3 regions of the Eubacterium sp. BL-380-WT-2B genome follow, and region 3 is predicted to be linked to each of the others. Evidence: predicted binding sites of a transcription regulator. Region 3 holds the regulator's gene; each other region holds the start of a gene.
What was found. The regulator Rex, encoded in region 3, represses fermentation and respiration genes when NADH is low (regulators of the CRP and FNR family bind a similar motif). The targets are predictions, from matches to a motif close to ATTGTTAANNNNTTAACAAT.
Positions count from the first base shown of each region.

Region 1: the regulator Rex is predicted to act here: its motif matches at 2,176-2,195, upstream of acsD (acetyl-CoA decarbonylase/synthase complex subunit delta).
Region 2: the regulator Rex is predicted to act here: its motif matches at 3,639-3,658, upstream of FYJ53_RS16210 (butyryl-CoA:acetate CoA-transferase).

Region 1 covers NZ_VUMP01000002.1:256,728-262,863, forward strand. The annotation lists gene acsV (corrinoid activation/regeneration protein AcsV) at 1-1,375, shown strand, start outside; gene FYJ53_RS04125 (DUF3786 domain-containing protein) at 1,389-2,036, shown strand; gene acsD (acetyl-CoA decarbonylase/synthase complex subunit delta) at 2,357-3,292, shown strand; gene acsC (acetyl-CoA decarbonylase/synthase complex subunit gamma) at 3,312-4,658, shown strand; gene acsE (carbon monoxide dehydrogenase/acetyl-CoA synthase methytransferase subunit) at 4,781-5,566, shown strand; gene cooS (anaerobic carbon-monoxide dehydrogenase catalytic subunit) at 5,773-6,136, shown strand, end outside.
Region 2 covers NZ_VUMP01000008.1:32,513-38,648, reverse strand. The annotation lists gene FYJ53_RS16230 (DMT family transporter) at 1-147, shown strand, start outside; partial or broken gene FYJ53_RS21540 (macro domain-containing protein) at 530-745, opposite strand; gene FYJ53_RS21535 (appr-1-p processing enzyme family domain protein) at 758-964, opposite strand; gene FYJ53_RS16220 (helix-turn-helix domain-containing protein) at 1,238-1,573, shown strand; gene FYJ53_RS16215 (hypothetical protein) at 1,622-1,879, opposite strand; gene FYJ53_RS16210 (butyryl-CoA:acetate CoA-transferase) at 2,261-3,613, opposite strand; gene FYJ53_RS16205 (hypothetical protein) at 3,927-4,661, opposite strand; gene FYJ53_RS16200 (hypothetical protein) at 4,773-5,036, opposite strand; gene FYJ53_RS16195 (hypothetical protein) at 5,054-5,473, opposite strand; gene FYJ53_RS16190 (DUF2089 domain-containing protein) at 5,546-5,920, opposite strand; gene FYJ53_RS16185 (hypothetical protein) at 6,124-6,136, opposite strand, start outside.
Region 3 covers NZ_VUMP01000006.1:387,599-393,734, reverse strand. The annotation lists gene FYJ53_RS14145 (DUF1538 domain-containing protein) at 1-494, shown strand, start outside; gene FYJ53_RS14140 (DUF1538 domain-containing protein) at 491-1,255, shown strand; gene FYJ53_RS14135 (P-II family nitrogen regulator) at 1,323-1,673, shown strand; gene FYJ53_RS14130 (redox-sensing transcriptional repressor Rex) at 1,832-2,476, shown strand; cyclic di-GMP riboswitch class I at 2,573-2,653, shown strand; gene FYJ53_RS14125 (EAL domain-containing protein) at 2,677-4,800, shown strand; gene FYJ53_RS14120 (GNAT family N-acetyltransferase) at 4,951-5,493, shown strand; gene FYJ53_RS14115 (EamA family transporter) at 5,629-6,136, opposite strand, start outside.

The DNA of each region.
Region 1 (6,136 bases), on a different contig from region 3:
TAATTTTAAAATAAAGGTTGTCTATCTGAAGCGCGGCGATATCGCCGAAATCATGGATGTACGTTCCTGTCTGGAATGTGCCTGCGCCCTTTACGGGGTAGCCTTAGATATCGGCACAACTTCTGTCTCTGCCTGCCTGGTCAATATGGATACTAATGAGATTGTTTCCAAAGCATCTATGGGGAATGCCCAGGTTAAATACGGCGGCGATGTTATCAACCGTATCGTTTATACAGAAAAGCCGGGAGGCCTCAAAAAGCTGCGGGACGCTATTATCGAGGAGACCATCAATCCGCTGATCGGACAGATGGTACAGTCGGCAGGTATTACCACCGACGACATTTATGAGATGTGTGCGGCGGGGAATACGACCATGACCCACCTTCTGCTTGGGATCAACCCGGATCATCTGAGACGGGAGCCTTTTATACCGGGTGTCAATACGATTCCAGAAATGAAGAGCACCGAGATTGGTATCCGCATTAATCCCGAGGGGCGTGTCTATCTGGCACCTTCGGTGGCCAGCTATGTTGGCGGTGATATTACCGCTGGTGTATTCGCTGTTCCAGTTTGGCTGCAGGAAGAATTTACCATGCTGGTAGACCTGGGAACAAACGGCGAGATTGTTTTCGGAAACAAGGATTTTATGATGACCTGCGCCTGCTCGGCAGGACCGGCATTTGAGGGCGGAGAAATAAGCTGCGGAACCCGGGCGGTTCCAGGAGCCATTGAAGAGGTCAAGATTGACGATGCCACCTTAAAGGCAAGTTTTTCGACCATCGGCGGGGAAATACCAGTAGGGGTCTGCGGTTCAGGGATCATTGACCTGATCTGCGAGATGAAGCGAACCGGTATTATTGACGGCAAAGGCCGTATCAGCAAAGACATCGACAATCCCAGGATTGCCTTTGACGAATACGATATCGGGCGTTACTTTGTCTGCTCAAAAGAACTGGACGGTACCGCCAAGGATATCTATATTACAGAGATTGACATCGACAGCTTTATTAAGGCAAAGGGAGCGGTGTTCTCAGCTATTCACACCTTGATGGAAAGCATGGATATGCCGATTGAGATCCTGGAAAATGTGTATGTGGCCGGAGGAATCGGCAGCAACCTTGGCATTGAAAACGCCATTGCCCTCGGTATGCTCCCAGATATACCGGTCGAAAAATATTATTATATTGGAAACAGCTCGATGCAGGGGTGCTATCTAGCCCTTACACTGGCTGAAGGAAAAGAAAAAATTGCAGAAATCGGACAGAATATGACTTATATGGAGCTTAGTGTCCACCCTTCTTATATGGACGCCTTCATATCTGCCTGCTTTATTCCACACACGGATATGAGCCTGTTCCCGAGCCTGCAAAAATAGACAGAGGTAACCAATGCTAAATTCTGAAATAGAAGCAGCCATTGAAGAGAAGAGAAAAGACAAGCTGCCCTATGATCATTATAAAAATCTGATAAAGGATAAGGATCCCTTGGAGATGGCGGAGAAATCCACCTGTCCCTATGACCCTGAAAAACAGCTGTTTACAGTGACGCTGATGGGTGAGGAATACAAGGTAAAATATCCCGAAGGCGACGTGCTTTTAAAGGACGAAACCGCCTTTGACGATTATAAGCCGATGACCATGATCCTGCGTTATCTGCTTAACGCTCAGGGTGTGCCGCCGATGGGCACCACCATTGCATACCGGGATATCTCGGGAGGAAACCACTATTTTAAGAGCTTTGAGGGCCGCTGCCTGAAGCGCTTTGCCTTCACCTTTAACTACGATGTTGAGGGACTGAAGCGCGCTATGGAGAAGCTGGGGGCGGAACCCAAAGAGCATGGTGATCTGTCCTACCGGTTTGAGTTTATCAACAATATGTATCTGACCGCGATCCTCTGGCTGGGGGATGATGAGTTCCCGCCGGAATCACAGATTCTTTTTGACAGTAATATTACCTCAGGCTTTGACGCGGAGGATCTCGCTGTAATGGGAGATATTTTCATCCCTGCGTTGAAGCGGCTGGCAAAAGCAGACTGACACTTGTATACTATAGTAATATTTTGCTTATTTACGGGGTCGTTTTCATGGGTTTCATGAAATCATTTAAACCTACTGAATAACTGTGAATTAAAAGCTTTAGAAAGACGGGTAAATTTTTGTTTTTGGTCGAAAAATGTTTGACAAACTTATAACAAGATAGTAGTATATGTGTATACTTATATATACAAGTCTGTGTACACCGGTTTTTTTACAATTGAAATTTTAAAGCAACCGGAATTTGTCATGTTCATAAAACGATTCCGGGCTTTGAAATATAAAAAAATACTAACAAGAACGAGTTAGGAGGTAACGAGGAAATGCCATTCAAAAAAGCAGAACAAAAGTTTAGTGGCAAGATCAATGAGTGTGTAATTGGTGTTGGAGATGCAGCAGTTACTCTCGGAGGAGAAAAAGGATTACCATTTTTAAGTGGTGAAGGAAACGCACCGGTTGTTGGTGTGGAAATTTTAGACAGTTACCCAGAAGACTGGGAAAAATGTCTGGTTGACGCTTATGGTGACGTCGTAAAGGATCCTGCAGCATGGGCAAAATATGTACAGGACAATACAGACGCACAGTTTATCGCATTAAAATTAATTAGTGCTGATCCTAACGGTGCTAACAAATCATCTGAAGAATGTGTTGAAATTGCTAAAGCTGTCGAAGCAGCAATCGATCTTCCGCTGGTTGTTGCAGGCTGCAACAACGCTGAAAAAGACGGTGATTTACTGGTTAAAGTTTCTCAGGCATTGTCTGGCAAAAACGCTGTTTTATTCTCAGCTGTTGAAGATAACTACAAATCTGTTGGCGTAGCAGGTAATGCTGACGGTCACAAAGTATCCGGCCAGTCTGCTGTTGATATCAACCTTGCAAAACAGTTAAATATCCTGTTGACACAGTTAGGTGTTGACGGTGGAAACATCATCATGGATGTTGGAACCGCTGCTGTTGGCTATGGTTTCGAATATGTTGCTTCCACAATGGACCGTATCCGTTTAGCCGCTTTAGGCCAGAACGATACAGACCTTCAGATGCCAATCATGACCAATGTTGGCGACGAAGCATGGGGCGTAAAAGAAGCTGTGTTCACAGAAGAAGAAGCTCCTGAATGGGGAAATCAGGAAGAACGTGGTATCGCTATGGAAGTTTCCACTGCAGCTTCTTGCTTAATCGGCGGCTCAAACGCTGTTATTGTTAAACATCCGGAATCAGCTAAAGTGATTAAAAACTTTATCAAAGAGTTAGTAGGTTAGGAAAGGTAGGCGCAAAAAAATGGCAGTAAAAGGTTTAGATATTTTTAAACTGACTCCTAAGAAAAACTGTAAGGAATGTGGATTCCCTACATGTATGGCATTCTCAATGAAAGTAGCCGCTGGCGCTGCAGAAATTGATAAATGCCCGTATATTACAGACGAAGCTAAAGCTCAGTTATCTGAAGCTACCGCTCCTCCGATGAAAACAATCAAGATCGGAACTGGCGATACAGAATGTGCTTTGGGCGGCGAAACTGTATTATTCAGACATGAAAAAACTTATGTTAACAAAGCTTTATTCGCAGTTGAATTCTCAGACGCAGACTCTGACGATGAAATTGCTAAGAAGGTAGCTCATTTAGAAGCTGTTAAATATGACCGTATCGGCGAATTAATGTGCGTAGAAGTTGCTTCTGTACGTTATGCTGCTGACAAAGCTAAATTCTTAGACCTGATCGCTAAAGTGATCGAACTGGGCCGTGTGCCAATGGCTGTTGTTGAAGATGTTGAAGTAGCTAAGGAAGCTGCTGAAGCGATCAAAGCTGCTAAGGGTATCTTAATGGGTGCTACACCTGCAAATGCAGACGCTATGGTAGAAGTTGCCAAAGCTGCCGACGTTGTACTGGGTGTTTCCGCTGGTTCTATCGAAGAATTACACGACACTGTTGAAAAAATCGAAGCTGCTGGTTACAAGAACCTGGTTCTGAACGTTGGCGACAGCTCTGTTAAGGAAGCTTATAACAACGCTGTAACCATCCGTACAAACACCCTGAAGGGCGATGACAGAACTTTCGGTTATCCTTCAGTTGTATTTGTTAATAAAATTGCTTGCTGCGAACAGATGGAAGTTGCCTTAGCTTCTGCTTTTGTTCTGCGCTATGGCTCCATCATCGTAATGAGCGATATGGACTTCAAACAGGCACTGCCACTGTTCGGTTTAAGACAGAACATCTTCACCGATCCTCAGAAACCAATGCGTGTTGAACCGACTATCTACGAATTCAACAAAGCTGATGACAACGCACCTGTACTGGTTACCGTTGACTTCGCTCTGTCTTACTTCGTGGTTTCCGGCGAAATCGAACGTTCTAAAGTTCCTGCTTACCTGGCTATTCCTGACGCTGGCGGTTACTCCGTTCTTACAGCATGGGCTGCCGGTAAATTCGGTGCTTCCGTTATCTCTGATTTCATTAAGGAAAGCGGCATTGCTGACAAAACTAAATGCAGAAAACTTATCTTACCAGGTAAAGTTGCTGTATTACAGGGTGACGTTGCTGAAGCGCTTCCAGATTGGGAAGTTATTGTCGGACCGACAGAAGCTATGCAGATCCCGAAATTCTTACGTGACTTAATGGGAATTGCTTAAGCTCTGCGTTTCGCGGCGTACATCTGTAATTCATACAAATTAAAACTTTTTCGCAGCTGGAGGCGGGGGCTTCCGGCTGCGGTTTATCCAAAAATATTTTATAATCCGAAAGGGGAAACATTATGGCAAAATTTATGGTTATCGGTGAAAGAATTCACTGTATTTCTCCAGCAATGCGTGAAGCATTTGAAACTCGTAATCCTGAACCAATCCTGCAGAGAGCAAAAGAACAGTTAGACGCTGGTGCAGATTATTTGGATTTGAATATCGGACCTGCTGAAAAAGACGGTGAAGAATTAATGCAATGGGGCGTTAAATTGTTACAGGAAAACTTTGACAATGTTCCACTGGCACTTGACACCGCTAACATGAAAGCGATCGAAGCTGGTATTCAGGTTTACAACCGTGAAAAAGGCAAGCCGCTCGTTAACTCCGCTGATGCCGGCGACCGTATCGGTTACCTGGACTTAGCTGCTGCCAACGATGCTGCCTGCATCTGCTTATGTTCTAAAGAAGGTGTACCTTCTGATAATGACGAACGTATCGCTTACTGTTCTGAACTCCTTGAAAGAGGGATGGAACATGGCATGGAACCAACCGATATGCTGTTTGACCCATTAGCGCTTGTTATCAAGGGGATGCAGGACAAACAGGAAGAAATGCTTGAAGCCGTTAAGATGATCACAGACATGGGTCTGTTGACAACTTGTGGTTTAAGTAATGTTTCCAACGGTGCTCCAAAACATATCAGACCATTACTTGACAGCGCAATGATGGCAATGGCAATGTGCTGCGGTTTATCCAGCGCAATCATTAATCCTTGCGACAAACGCTTAATGGAAACTGTAGTTGCCTGCGATATTATCAAAAATAATATCTTATACGCAGACTCCGTTCTGGAATTCTAAAAGAAGTTAATAAAAAAATAAGCCCCTAAAGTAACGCTCATTTCGAGACCCGGAAGGGAACGTTGCTTTAGGAGCCCATATTGAATAAATGACTGATTTGCGTTGCCGCTTTTATTATTCTACAATAATAAAGTGTTTTTGTAAAGTGGAAATTTTTACAAAGTTGCTGCAATGTGAGTAAATTACTAGGAGAGGTAAATTAAATTATGAGCAATGAATTGTTAGAATTTGATGTTATAGCTGAAGCTTTAATCGAAAAAGCTCAAAAAGATGGCGCTGAAACCATGTGGGACAGAAAAGCTGCTTTAAAAACCCAGTGTGGTTTTGGTGAAGGCGGTATTTGCTGTCGTATCTGTGTTATGGGACCTTGCCGTGTAAGCCCATCGCCAGATAAAGGCGCTCAGAGAGGTATCTGTGGTGCTGACAGAGACACCATCGTTGCCAGAAACTTTGCAAGAATGTGCTGTGGTGGTACATCCGCTCACTCTGACCATGCGCGCGATATCGTACATGCAATGTATCATTCTTCTGAAGATGGTCCTTTCAAAATCAGAGAAGAAGGCAAATTAA
Region 2 (6,136 bases), on a different contig from region 3:
GGCAGTATCTTCTCCATCATTCTGCTGGGGGATCATTTTACGCTGATGATGGCCATCGGCTGTGTTGTTATTTTTCTTGGTGTCATTACCGCAGAAACCAAATGGGCTTTTCTGCGGCGCGGAGCCGTGAACGACAACCCAGAATAGACCAAAAAGAAGTCTCAAAAACCACGAGACTTCTTTTTTATTCTCAGTTCCAGATTTCGCAGTGGTCAAACTGCCGGTCTGGGTACTCGATGACCCCAGGCCCCAGTTCTCTGGCCGCGCCGGCCACCTCGTCATAGGTACCCACGGACAGGACATGCCGGAGACTTTGGATGATGACCAGTTTTTACACAGCCATCGGCTCTACATCATCAATCTGGACCATGTGCTAGCTGTGCAGCGCCATGCTGAACGACACACAGCTGCCCATCCTGCTAACCTATCCATCATTTTTTCAGCAGAGACTGGTAGATTTTCAAATTCTCGCCCTTATAGACGTTAAATACAACTTTTTTCAGGCTCCTGGCACCCTGCATAAACGCTTTTACTGTCTCCACAGCAATGGCGGCGGCTTTTCCGGTGGGAAATCAAATTCCCCAGTAGAGATACAGTAAAAAGCCAGGCTGCGCAAGCCCTTTTCATCAGCCAGCGCCAGACAGGCCTGATAGCAGTGTCCATCTGTCAGCCCGCCGCTGACAATGGGGCCGACAGTGTGAAGCACCCAATCCGCGGGAAGGTTATAACCCGGGGTGATTTTAGCTGCTCCGGTGGGTTATGGCGTCTCCTGCCGAACCATAAGCTCGTGGCAGGCCTGGCGCAGCTGGACGCTGGCGTAGGTGTGGATGACGTTATCGATACATCTGTAGCTGGGTACAAAGCAGCCTAGCAGCTGACTGTTGGCCGCATTCACAATGGCGTCGGCCTGAAGGGTGGTGATATCGCCCTGCCAAAGGTACAGCCCCTCCTGCACAGGCGCCACCTTTCTTCCCCTGTCTCCAGAATTTTGATATTGTTATATTCTGGCCGCAGAGCGGTGATCAGCCAAAGCATTTACTCGTTTCGGTTTATATTGGCTCCTTTCTTCTTTCCTGTATTGTAATGCACAGAGGACCCTTTGTGAAGCAGGCACAAAATAGTAGCCTGGTTTCCTGAAGGATACCAGGGTTGAAATCTTATCCAAAAGCTGATATACTTTTCTATGCAAGTATCATTAAGATACCAAGCGGTTAATCCAAGGAAAGCTGGTGAAAAAATGAACGACCGACCTCTTCCGGCCTGTCCTGTCGAAACCACGCTGATGCTCATCGGCAGTAAATGTAAGGTTTTAATTTTGCGGGACCTGATGGACGGCACCCGCCGTTTCAGTGAGCTTAAAAAATCCATCGGGACCATTACCCAGAAGGTGCTGACCTCTAACCTGAGGGATATGGAGGCCTGCGGCCTGCTCACCCGCACTGTCTATCCCGAGGTGCCCCCAAGGGTCGAATATACCCTGACCCAGACCGGCTACAGCCTGAAGCCCATTCTCGACTCTATGGTGGACTGGGGAACTGCCTATAAAAACCTGGCCGATTCTGCCAGGCCCTGAAACAAAAAAGAGATGAGGCGCCCTTTTGGCACTTCATCTCTTTTGCGTTTAGATTTTCTGGCAGGTATGCTTCAGTCCTGGCAGTATGGCTCCTGGCTTCTTTGTATATTTTCTGTCTTTCTGTTTTTTAAAGCTGACTTCGATTTTTCCGGTTTGCCCGTTGACAACAGCGGTTTTAAAAATAATGGTGACCCTGCTTTTCCTGGTTTTTTCCACGTTATTCATCACTGCCATATCATGCTCAAGCCTGTCTTGAAATTCTTCCCAGGTTGCATATTCCTTCTTGATTGTATTATCCGTTTTCATTTTAAATTAAAGGCTCCTAACATTCCAACATCACGCGGGACAAATTTGATCATCTGCCTCCGCCGTACTGGCAATCGCCATACAAATGAACTTTTCTCTTTATCTGTCAATATGCGCTTTGGCTGTGTCTATTATTATAGTCGGTTAATCCTTTAAAATCAAGGAATTTCAGATAAAAGTTTCTTTTGTTAGTTATCTGTTTAACAAGGAAATATTTCTGTTCATCATAGGCCGCTGTCTTAGCGGGCTTGCGGATACTGCATCTTTTTACATACATTAAAGCTTTCTTAAACAACGGGATCAAATTCGTCCATATCGGACGCCGGCAATGCGGGCATCCACAAAAAAAGACCAGCCGGTTTAGGCTGGTCCTTAAATGTTTTAGTTATCCTTGTTGGTTCTTCTCCAGATGTGCATTTTTTCGGCTTCTTCGATGAGCTCGTCGCGGAAATCCGGGTGGGCGACGGAAATGATGGCGTCACATTTTTCCCAGGTGGACAGGCCCTTGAGATTAACCTTGCCGTATTCGGTTACCAGGTAGTGGATGTTCGCGCGGGTGTCGGTAACAACGGAGCCTGGCTGCAGGGTCGGTACGATACGGGATTTCATTTCGCCGTCTCTGGTCATAAAGGTGGAGGAGCAGCAGATAAAGCTCTTTCCGCCGTTTGACAGGTAAGCGCCCAGCACAAAGTCGAGCTGTCCGCCGGCGCCGCTGATGTGCTTGATCCCGGAGGATTCTGAGCTGACCTGACCAAAGAGGTCGACGTCAACAGCGTTGTTGATGGACATGAAATTATCAATGGCAGAAATGGAGCGGATATCGTTGGTATAATCTACCGGCGCGCTCATGCACTGCGGATTGTCGTGGATGTAGTCATACAGCTTCTGGGTACCTGCGCCAAAGGCATAGGTCTGGCGGAAGCGGTCGATGTTTTTCTTGGAGCCGTTAATTTTGCCGGCTTTTGCAATATCGACAAAGGCGTCGACGTACATTTCGGTATGAACGCCCAGATCCTTCAGGTCGGATTCGGCGATGAGTGACCCGACAGCGTTTGGCATTCCCCCGATACCAAGCTGGAGGCATGCGCCGTTGGGAATTTCTTCTACAATCAGCTCTGCGACTCTTTTATCAACGTCGGTTGCAGGACCGCCGGCACCCAGCTCTGCCATGAGGGGATTGGGGCCTTCGACGATATTATCAACCTGAGAGATGTGGATGGCTTCTTCAAAGCCGCCAAGGCATCTCGGCATATTTTTATTGACTTCAACGATGATTGTTTTTGCACGTTCGCACATTGCCATCATGTGTGAGGCATTGGGGCCGAAGTTGAAATAACCGTGATCATCCATCGGTGCGACCTGGAACATGGCCACGTCCACATCCTGCTTGGAATCTCTGTAGTATCTCGGCATTTCGGAGTAACGGATTGGTGTGTAGTAAGCGAAGCCCTGGGCAATGGCTTTTCTTTCGACGCCGCTCATGTGCCAGGAATTCCAGGTGATATGGTCTGCCGGGTTTTCAATTTTAAAAATCTCGGGCACCCACATCAGGATACCGCCGCGAATTTTGAGGTCAACCAGGTCGTTTTCGACCATATAGGCTGCCAGTGCCTTGTCCAGCTCTCTTGCTGTGGCGGAGCACCAGCCGTAATCCAGCCAGTCGCCGGATTTTACAACCTTGACCGCTTCTTCTGCCGTTACCAGTTTTTCAGCATATTCTTTAATAAAACTCATTTTTCCCTCCCATTTGGAATTGCTCTTAGTTAAACAATTGTCAATGTTTACTTATCCCTTATTATAACATACTATCCGCTGGTTTTTTAAAAAAAGCGAGAAATTACGTGGAATTTTTTGTCATTCGGGGCTTTTCGCTTATTTCTTTTTACTGCTCCTGCCGCCTTTTTTAATCCAGACCTCTGGCAAACCCCTTAAAAAAGCCTTGAGGAGGTAGAGCCCCGAAAATACAGGCAGGGTGACGGACAGTGACACGCAGGCGCTCTTTACAATTTCAATTTTATACAGATCTGGCAGGCTTTTCGTCATTGAATCAAAAAAACTGTCCGTCCAGTATCATATAAACTATTCCTCCGTAAAGCACCAGACAGACCAGGGCAAAAAGCAGATGCCTCACGTCAAAGGCTGGCCGCGGCATGCGGAACCAGGCAACAAAGCAGGCGCCAGCGGCCATGAGCAGGGTCAGCAGCGGCGTGACCAGAAAATTGTAGTACACAATTACCCCGACTCTTTCCTCCATGCTCACAGCTGCCATGGCCCCTGTCATATAGGCCTGGAGCTGATCGTAAGCAACGACAAAGAGCAGGATCAGAATAATGGCCAGGATCAGGTTCATGATTTTTTTGGAGACCGGCTCAGGGTTGGGGGCGCTGCGCAGCCCCTTATACAAAAATACCCCGCCGAAAAGGAAAAGGCCGCTGGAAGCATTGGCGAGGGAAGCCCGCATAGGGACGACAGCGATAAGGGTGGTGAGGGACGCGCCCAGAGCCACCATCACAATACCCACGGTCAGGTTGAAAACCGACAAATGGGCTTTACGGCGTTTAAAATCATTGGCAATGCCGCCGACCAATCCCTCTAAGAGCACCAGGTACACCCAGAACATGGCCCGGAGATAGCTGGGCACTGCCACCACACCGCCATTCTCTGAAAAGCTTTGATTTGCCGCGCTAAGATATACGGCATAAAAAGCCTCAATCGCCGCGTACAGCAGGATAAACATAATGGCCAGCAGGCCGCCCCGTATACGGTGAATTTCCTGTTTCATTGTTCACACCTCTTTCCAAAACAAAAATACTAAAGCAGCTTTTGCTTTAGTATAGCATTTTGCAATCGTTTTATCGAGGATAAATATTTATCTTGGCCCTGTCCCCATCCGTCAGATGCGGATGGAGACATAGGTGCCGTCCTTAGCCTCGACATGGACGATTTCGAGGCCCTTATACTGCCTTAAAACAGAAACACAGTCCCGCACGACCACCTTAAAATACTCCTTTGTGAGCAGTTCCTGAAAGGGCTCGGGAACCGATTCCCGCATTTTGACAAAGGCCGCCTCCGGTACCAGATTAACGGCCAGCGAGGCCAGCCGCAGCGGAATGGGCAGCCGCAGCCTCAGGCTGCCTTCGTGCACTATAACGCGCATAGGTTCTTCCTCCCGGGTCAGCCGATGTAGACTTTAACGGTTGAGCCGTCGGATGCGCTCACATCCACAATGGTCCCCAGGGTTTCATTATCAATACATTCCAGAATGGCGGTAGTCAGGGCTTCCAGGTCAATTTTCTCAGAGCCTTCCCACTGGATTGGCAGTTTCCCGGTAACCTTGAGCATCTGCTGTACAATTTTAACTGGAAGCTGTACGTTCACCTTGTCCCCCTCCGGGGTGTCCACCACCACCCGCAGCATTTTATCATCGTAGCCTCCTCCTAGGGCGCTCACCGGTTCGACCCAGCCGCCTGCCGGGGCTTCTGCCGGGACTTCGGCCGGGACTGCCTGGCCCAGCGCGTCTAACAGGCCCACTGCCTGCTCGGCAGAAATTTTGCCTTCTTCTACCATTTTTAATATTCTCATTTTTTCTTCCATTGTTATTCCTCTTTTCTGCAGCCCTGTCCGGGTCTGCGTTCAAATTTTAATGCCTGCTTTGCCTTGTCTCTGCTACTCGGTTTCCTTCATCTGTTCCAGCGCTTCCTCGGGCGTGATCTCTCCGTTTTCCAGAGCGTCCAGTATCTCTTTTTTCCGCGCTTCGGAAACCGGCGGCGGACTCTCGGGTTTTCCGCCAAGCTTCTCGATGATCCCGTCCAGACGGGAGCGGACAGTCGGGTAGGAAATCTTCAGTCGTTTTTCCACTTCCTTGATATTACCCCGGCAGACCAGAAAGGTCTCGGCGAAAAACAGATCCTCTGCGGAAAGATAATCGAATTTGCTCAGGCAGAAATCATTTTCGATGGCGGTATCGCAATTTTCGCACTGGAGCTTAACGGCTTTAAGCCTGCCGCCGCACACAGGGCATCGGCTAATTACCTGGTACATCACATCACCTTCTCTCTTTGATATCTATAATATAAACCTAAAAATCAATATTGTCAATTATTATTTTAATAATATTAATATAGCTATTTAAAAAATTAATTTTCTTGTGAAATATCTTAAAAATTTAACTTTCAAAATGAATTTTAAGTCCCAAAAATAAAAAAGCACCCTCACGGATGCTTTTAATCATTTTTTCCCTGGTTCTACTTTTCTTCG
Region 3 (6,136 bases):
AACGTGTGGGAAGCTTTCTGGTCTCCCGGAGAAGCCTGAAAATTTTGATTGCCGCCGGTTTTTTTGTGGGCATGTTCGTGACCATTGCCGAGCCGGATGTGCAGGTACTGGCCGGCCAGGTGGCCGCAGTCTCGGATGGAACGATCAATCGGACAATGCTTATCGCTGTGGTCGGGGTCGGGGTCGGTATTTTCCTGGTCATCGCCCTGCTGCGGTTTGTTTTCCAGATGAAGCTGTACCATATCCTGATCGTCGGATATATTGCTGTTTTTGCCCTGTCCTTTTTTACCAACCCTGAGATGGCGCCAGTAGCCTTTGATTCCGGCGGCGTTACCACTGGTCCCATCACAGTGCCCTTTATACTGAGTCTGGGCAGTGGGATTACCAGCGGCGTAAGAACCAGCAGGGAAGGAACAGACAGTTTTGGGATGGTCGCCCTGTCCTCACTCGGGCCGGTGTTGGCCGTCATGATTTTGGGGGTGATCTTCCGATGAATCAGATATATCATTTATTTCACGGCATGGCAGAGGTGGCATGGGAGGTTTTTCTGGCCATTTTGCCCATTGTGTTGATTTTCCTGTTTTTAAACGCCATTGCACTGCGGCTGCGGGCGCCTATCATCAAGCGGATTATGGGTGGCTTTGTGGTGACCTATCTGGGGCTGGTATTGTTTCTCCAGGGTGTAAATATTGCCTTTGTGCCCGCAGGTGAGTTTCTGGGAACAGCGCTCGCAGAGCTTGAGTACAGCTGGATTCTCATTCCGCTGGGCTTTGCCATTGGCTTTCTTGTCGCCTTTGCCGAGCCGGCCGTCCAGGTCATGGTTAAGCAGGTTGAGGAAATGACCAGCGGCGCCATCAAGGCGCGGGTTATGCTGCTGGCCATCTCACTGGGGGTAGCGTTGGCGGTTATGACAGCCATGATCCGGCTGCTGGCCGGTATCTCCCTCTGGTGGATTCTGGTTCCCGGCTATATACTGGCCTTTATTCTCGGCCGTTTTGTGGAGCCGAATTTTCTGGCTATGGCCTTTGATAACGGCGGCGTGGCTACTGGTCCAATGTGCTCGACCTTTATTCTGTCCCTCTCAGTAGCTGTGGCAGGCGCGACACCGGGTCGTAATCCGCTGCTGGACGGCTTTGGCGTCGTGGCTCTAATTGCTCTCGCACCGATCCTGACAACCCTGTTCCTGGGCTTTTTTTACAAGCAGAAAGAAGCCTATAGAAAAAGGCAGTGCAAAAAACAGTCCAGTGATTCTTAATCGGTATTGACAGAAGATTTTAATCATATATAATATGTAGATTACTTAGCGAATGATGGAGGAAAAAATGGAAGACAGAAATAAAATTAAAACCGAACTGATTGTGGTGATTGTGGAAAAGGATATGTCCGGCGAGGTCATTGACGCAGCCAAACAAGGCGGTGCTGACGGAGCGACTGTTATGTACGGCCGCGGATCCGGGATTCATGAGAACGCGCGGTTTTTCGGTATTACCATAGAGCCGGAGAAGGAGATTGTTTTGATTCTTGTGGACGCGGCCATAAGGAACGCGGTGCTCTGCTCAATCCAGAAAAAAATCGAAATTGACAGGCCGGGTATGGGTATCGCTTTTGTGCTGGATGTCGCTAAGGTGATCGGCAGCCCGCATCTTAACCTGATGTCAGATATTACAGATTAATTGCTTTTAAAGACACACCGAAGGCGCATATTGCTTGGTTTCTGAAAGATTCAAAAAACTTTGACACTTTTTTGATTAATTCGGTCATAAAAATTGACGTTTTTTTAACAACTTGATATAATAAAAAGGATAAGTACGACGCAGGAGGGGAGTGCAGAATGCAAACTTTTTCAAAAAGGGTATCGATGACAGTTGTTAAGCGTCTGCCCAAGTATTACCAGTATTTAACCGATTTACAGGATCAACATATTGAAAAAATCTCGTCTAAGGAGCTGGCGGCAATGATGGGGCTGACGGCTTCACAAATCCGGCAGGATTTGAATTCTTTTGGTGCTTACGGGCAGCAGGGATATGGCTATAAGGTAAAAGAGCTGAAGGAGGCCATTCGCAAAATTCTGGGGCTTGATCTCCAGTATAACTGCATTATTATTGGTTCTGGAAACCTGGGGCACGCCATTGTCAATTATGAGCGTTTTAAGGAAGAAGGCATCCATTTCAAGGCCATGTTTGATGTGGACCCGGATCAGATCGGTAAGAAGGTCGGCAATGTAACAGTCTACCATATGGATGATCTTGACGCCTTTGTCGCGCACCACAAAATTGATATCTGTATCCTGAGTGTGCCGCAGAAGGTTGGGCAGGAAACCACTGATCGTGTTGTAGAACTGGGCATCAAGGCGATTCTGAACTTTGTTCCTCTGGACCTGACAGTGCCCGATGACGTGGTGGTAGAGAGTGTAAATATCACCGACAGCCTTTTCACGCTGACCTATCTGATTAACGAAGAGGACGACGACGAATAAATGTATAAAGCAGGCTTTAAGCCTGTTTTTTTGTAAAAAATAGGAGTTGTGTTTCAAAAAAATCTATTATATAATAGAAGCTGGTTATAAATAGAATTAATATCAGGGCAAATCTGTTGAAAGACAGAGACGCAAAGCTAAAGGGCCTAAACAACCACTATCAACTGAGCTGCAGTTAAACCCACAATAGGAGCTGTAAAATGGCAGAAGAGAAGATGAATAAAAACATTGAAAAGAATATTTACGATGTGGCTTTGCGCAATATTTACGACGAGCTCTATGAACTGAACGTTACAAGAAACCGTTATCGCATTATCTACCATGTGGAGAATAAGTATGTGACACCGCCGGAAGAAGGCATATTATCGGAGGCTGTTGCCGATGTGGCCGAACACATGATCCACCCGGAGGATTCGAAACGGTTTTTGGAATTTTTTGATCTCGATAAAGTATACGCGACTCTGGAATCCGGAAAGGGCAGCGTTATCGGCGAGTTCCGTAAGTTATGGGTAGATGGGGATTTTCACTGGGCTTCGTTGACGGTTTTTCCGGCAGTCTCTGGCGGTGGTGAGGATGAGATACTGCTCTGCTTTATCATGGATATCGGTTACAAGAAGCAGCTGGAAGACATTGAAAAAGAAAACGAGAGTCTCCAGAAAAAGCAGATGGACGATGAGCGTTACCGTCTGGTCATCGAGCAGACGAATACCCTGGTATTTGAATGGATTATTGGGACAAGCCAGCGCTACTATGCGCCCAAATTCTCTGAAATATTCATGGGTAGCTATGACGGACGGGATATCAAGGAAATATGGCTTGACGACGAGGTGGTCCACCCCAAGGATATTGATGTATTAAAGCAGAAAATGAGTATGGAGGCCATCAGTAACGGGCAGGTGGAGATGGAGATACGCCTTTGCAACAAAGAAGGACGCTACATCTGGTGCAAAGTGGTCTTCAATGTGCTTTATAATGAGGATGGCAGCATCAAGCGGGTGGTCGGTACTCTGAACAATATCGACGAATCCAAGCGCGTCCACGAAACTCTGAAGTATAGGGCAGAGTTTGATTTGCTGACCGGTATCTACAATATCAACACCTTTTACGCCCAGGCTGAGAGGTTGGTCAGGGAGCATCCATGCCAGAAATTTGCCGTGGTGCGTCTGGATGTCAACCGTTTTAAATTTATTAACGACCTGTACGGGCGTGAGGAGGGCAATCGCCTGCTCCGCTTTATGGCGACGGTTATCTCGGCCAACATGGGGACTATGGATGCCTTTGGGCGGATGAACAGTGATGTGTTTTGCCTTTGTATGTCCTATGCTTCAGGCGATCCTCTGCTCGTGCGCATAAAAAAGATTTTAAAAGAGATCAACCAGTTTTCGGAGAGCTATCAGGTCATGCCCTCCTGTGGAATTTGTATTGTGAAAGACCGCGATACCCAGATGAGTATTCTCTGCGATTGGGCAAATCTGGCCCAGAAAACCATAAAGGGAAGCCTGATCAAGCAGTGGGCCTTTTATGATAAAAAGCTGAGAGCCAAGCAGCTTGATGAGCGGCGCATTGAAAATGAAATGAATGAGGCTCTTAACAAACGCCAGTTCAAGGTATACCTCCAGCCCAAGCACAACGTGCAGAACGGCTCGGTGATCGGCGCTGAGGCGCTGGTGCGGTGGGACCACCCCGAGAGGGGGTTCCTGACCCCCGACAGGTTCATTCCGCTCTTTGAGCGCAACGGTTTTATCATCAAGCTGGACGAATATGTCTGGGAAGAGACCTGCCGGATCATCAAATCCTGGCTGGACAGGGGGATGGTGGCAGTTCCAGTATCAGTCAATGTGTCCAGAGTACAGGTGTACAACCCGAATTTTTATAAAAAGCTGCTGAACATTATTCGAAGGTACGATATTCCCAAAAAGCTTTTGGAGGTCGAGTTGACCGAGAGCAGCTTTGTGGAGAACACTGTAGACCTGTACCGCGGCATGGAGCGCCTGAGAGAGGAGGGAATCTCCTTTTCAATGGACGATTTTGGGTCAGGCTACTCCTCGCTCAATATGCTTAAAAATGTTCCGGTCAACACCATCAAGCTGGATCGTGAATTCTTTAACGAGAGTGTGGCGACCCAGAAGGGCAAGACCATCATTGAGCATACCATTGGCATGATCAATGATCTGAAGCTTCAGGTCATTGCCGAGGGTGTGGAGACCAACGAGCAGGCAGCCTTCCTGAATGACTGCGGATGTCTGGCGGCCCAGGGCTATTATTATTCCAGACCCATGCCGGTAGATGAGTTCGAAAAACAATTTTTAAAAGAGAATAACTAAAAAAGAGCTGAGTGGCACAGCTCTTTTTTGACGCGTTAACTTTATGACCTGCCTTGTAGCAATGGTGTTTTTAAGGATCAGGGTTTATAAATCGTTTTGAAAAAATATAGGTGCAGTCTTTATTTTAAGAGCGGCAAGGAGTACAGCTTTATGCAGATAGAATTAAATGAGATATTGATCAGGGATTTTCGTCGAAAAGATGCCGAGCCTCTTCATAGCATTGTGCGCGAAAGTGCAATTGTCAAGTTTATGAAAGATTGGTCTGAGAATGCCAAAAATCCTGAAGATTTTTATGGATTTATAGATTGGCTGCAAACAAAGAAAGCATCAACGGATATTTTTGAAAACAAACGATATGCTATTGTGTTAAAAAAAACAGACGAACTAATTGGAATGGTTGGTATGGGACTTAAAGATACATTAAACGAAGTTGAGGTTGCATACTTCATGAGCGAGAAGTATCAACACAGAGGCTATACAAAAAAGGCAGTAACTGCTCTTGTTAACTGGTGTTTTCAAGTGTCAGATGTTCCCTATTTAATTTTAACGATCGATTGTATAAATACACCTTCCTGCAAGCTGGCAGATAGCTGTGGTTTTGAATTATTTGAAAAAAGGACCCCTATTGGACATATTCAACCTAATATGGGAAGTGACAGCTATTATTACTATCGTATATACAGGAAAGGCTGAAATACCATAATTTAAAGAATTTCTGCAAAAGATTGTAAAAAAGTTATGAAGCGATTTTACCTTTAAAATCAAAAAATGGCAGCCTATACCTCAATCGGTACGGCTGCCATTTTTTTCTTTTCATTTCCAGATTTATCACTCGTTTTGAACCGCTTTTTTCTTTTCATTCCGTTTTGCCTGGGCTTCATCGGCCTTGTCACCAGTATACTGCATATAGACAATGGCGCACACAGCAATGACCATCCCGACGATTTGGAGGGAGCCGAGATGCTGGCTCAGGACGAGAAAGCCCAAAAGCGCGGCTGTGGTGGGTTCAAGGACAAAGGTCAGGGAAGCCGTCGAGGCTTCGATATAATTGTAAGAAACGGCGATGGTCCCATAGGAGATGACCAGAACGGCAAAGTAGCCGAGCAGCATGAGCCACATGGTCAGGCCGCCTGAAGGGGCAGCGGCCGCGAATTCCCGGAACACCTCGGCTGGCGTGGTCTTAAAGGAAAAAACGATGAGGCCCATAGCGTTGGAATAGACCAGATAGGCCAGATAAGAAACGCCGTTTGAAATGTGAAAATAATCAAAAAGGTAGGCGAAAGCTAAGCTGAAACAGTTGGCCAGCCCCCAGAAAATACCAATGGTTGTAATATCG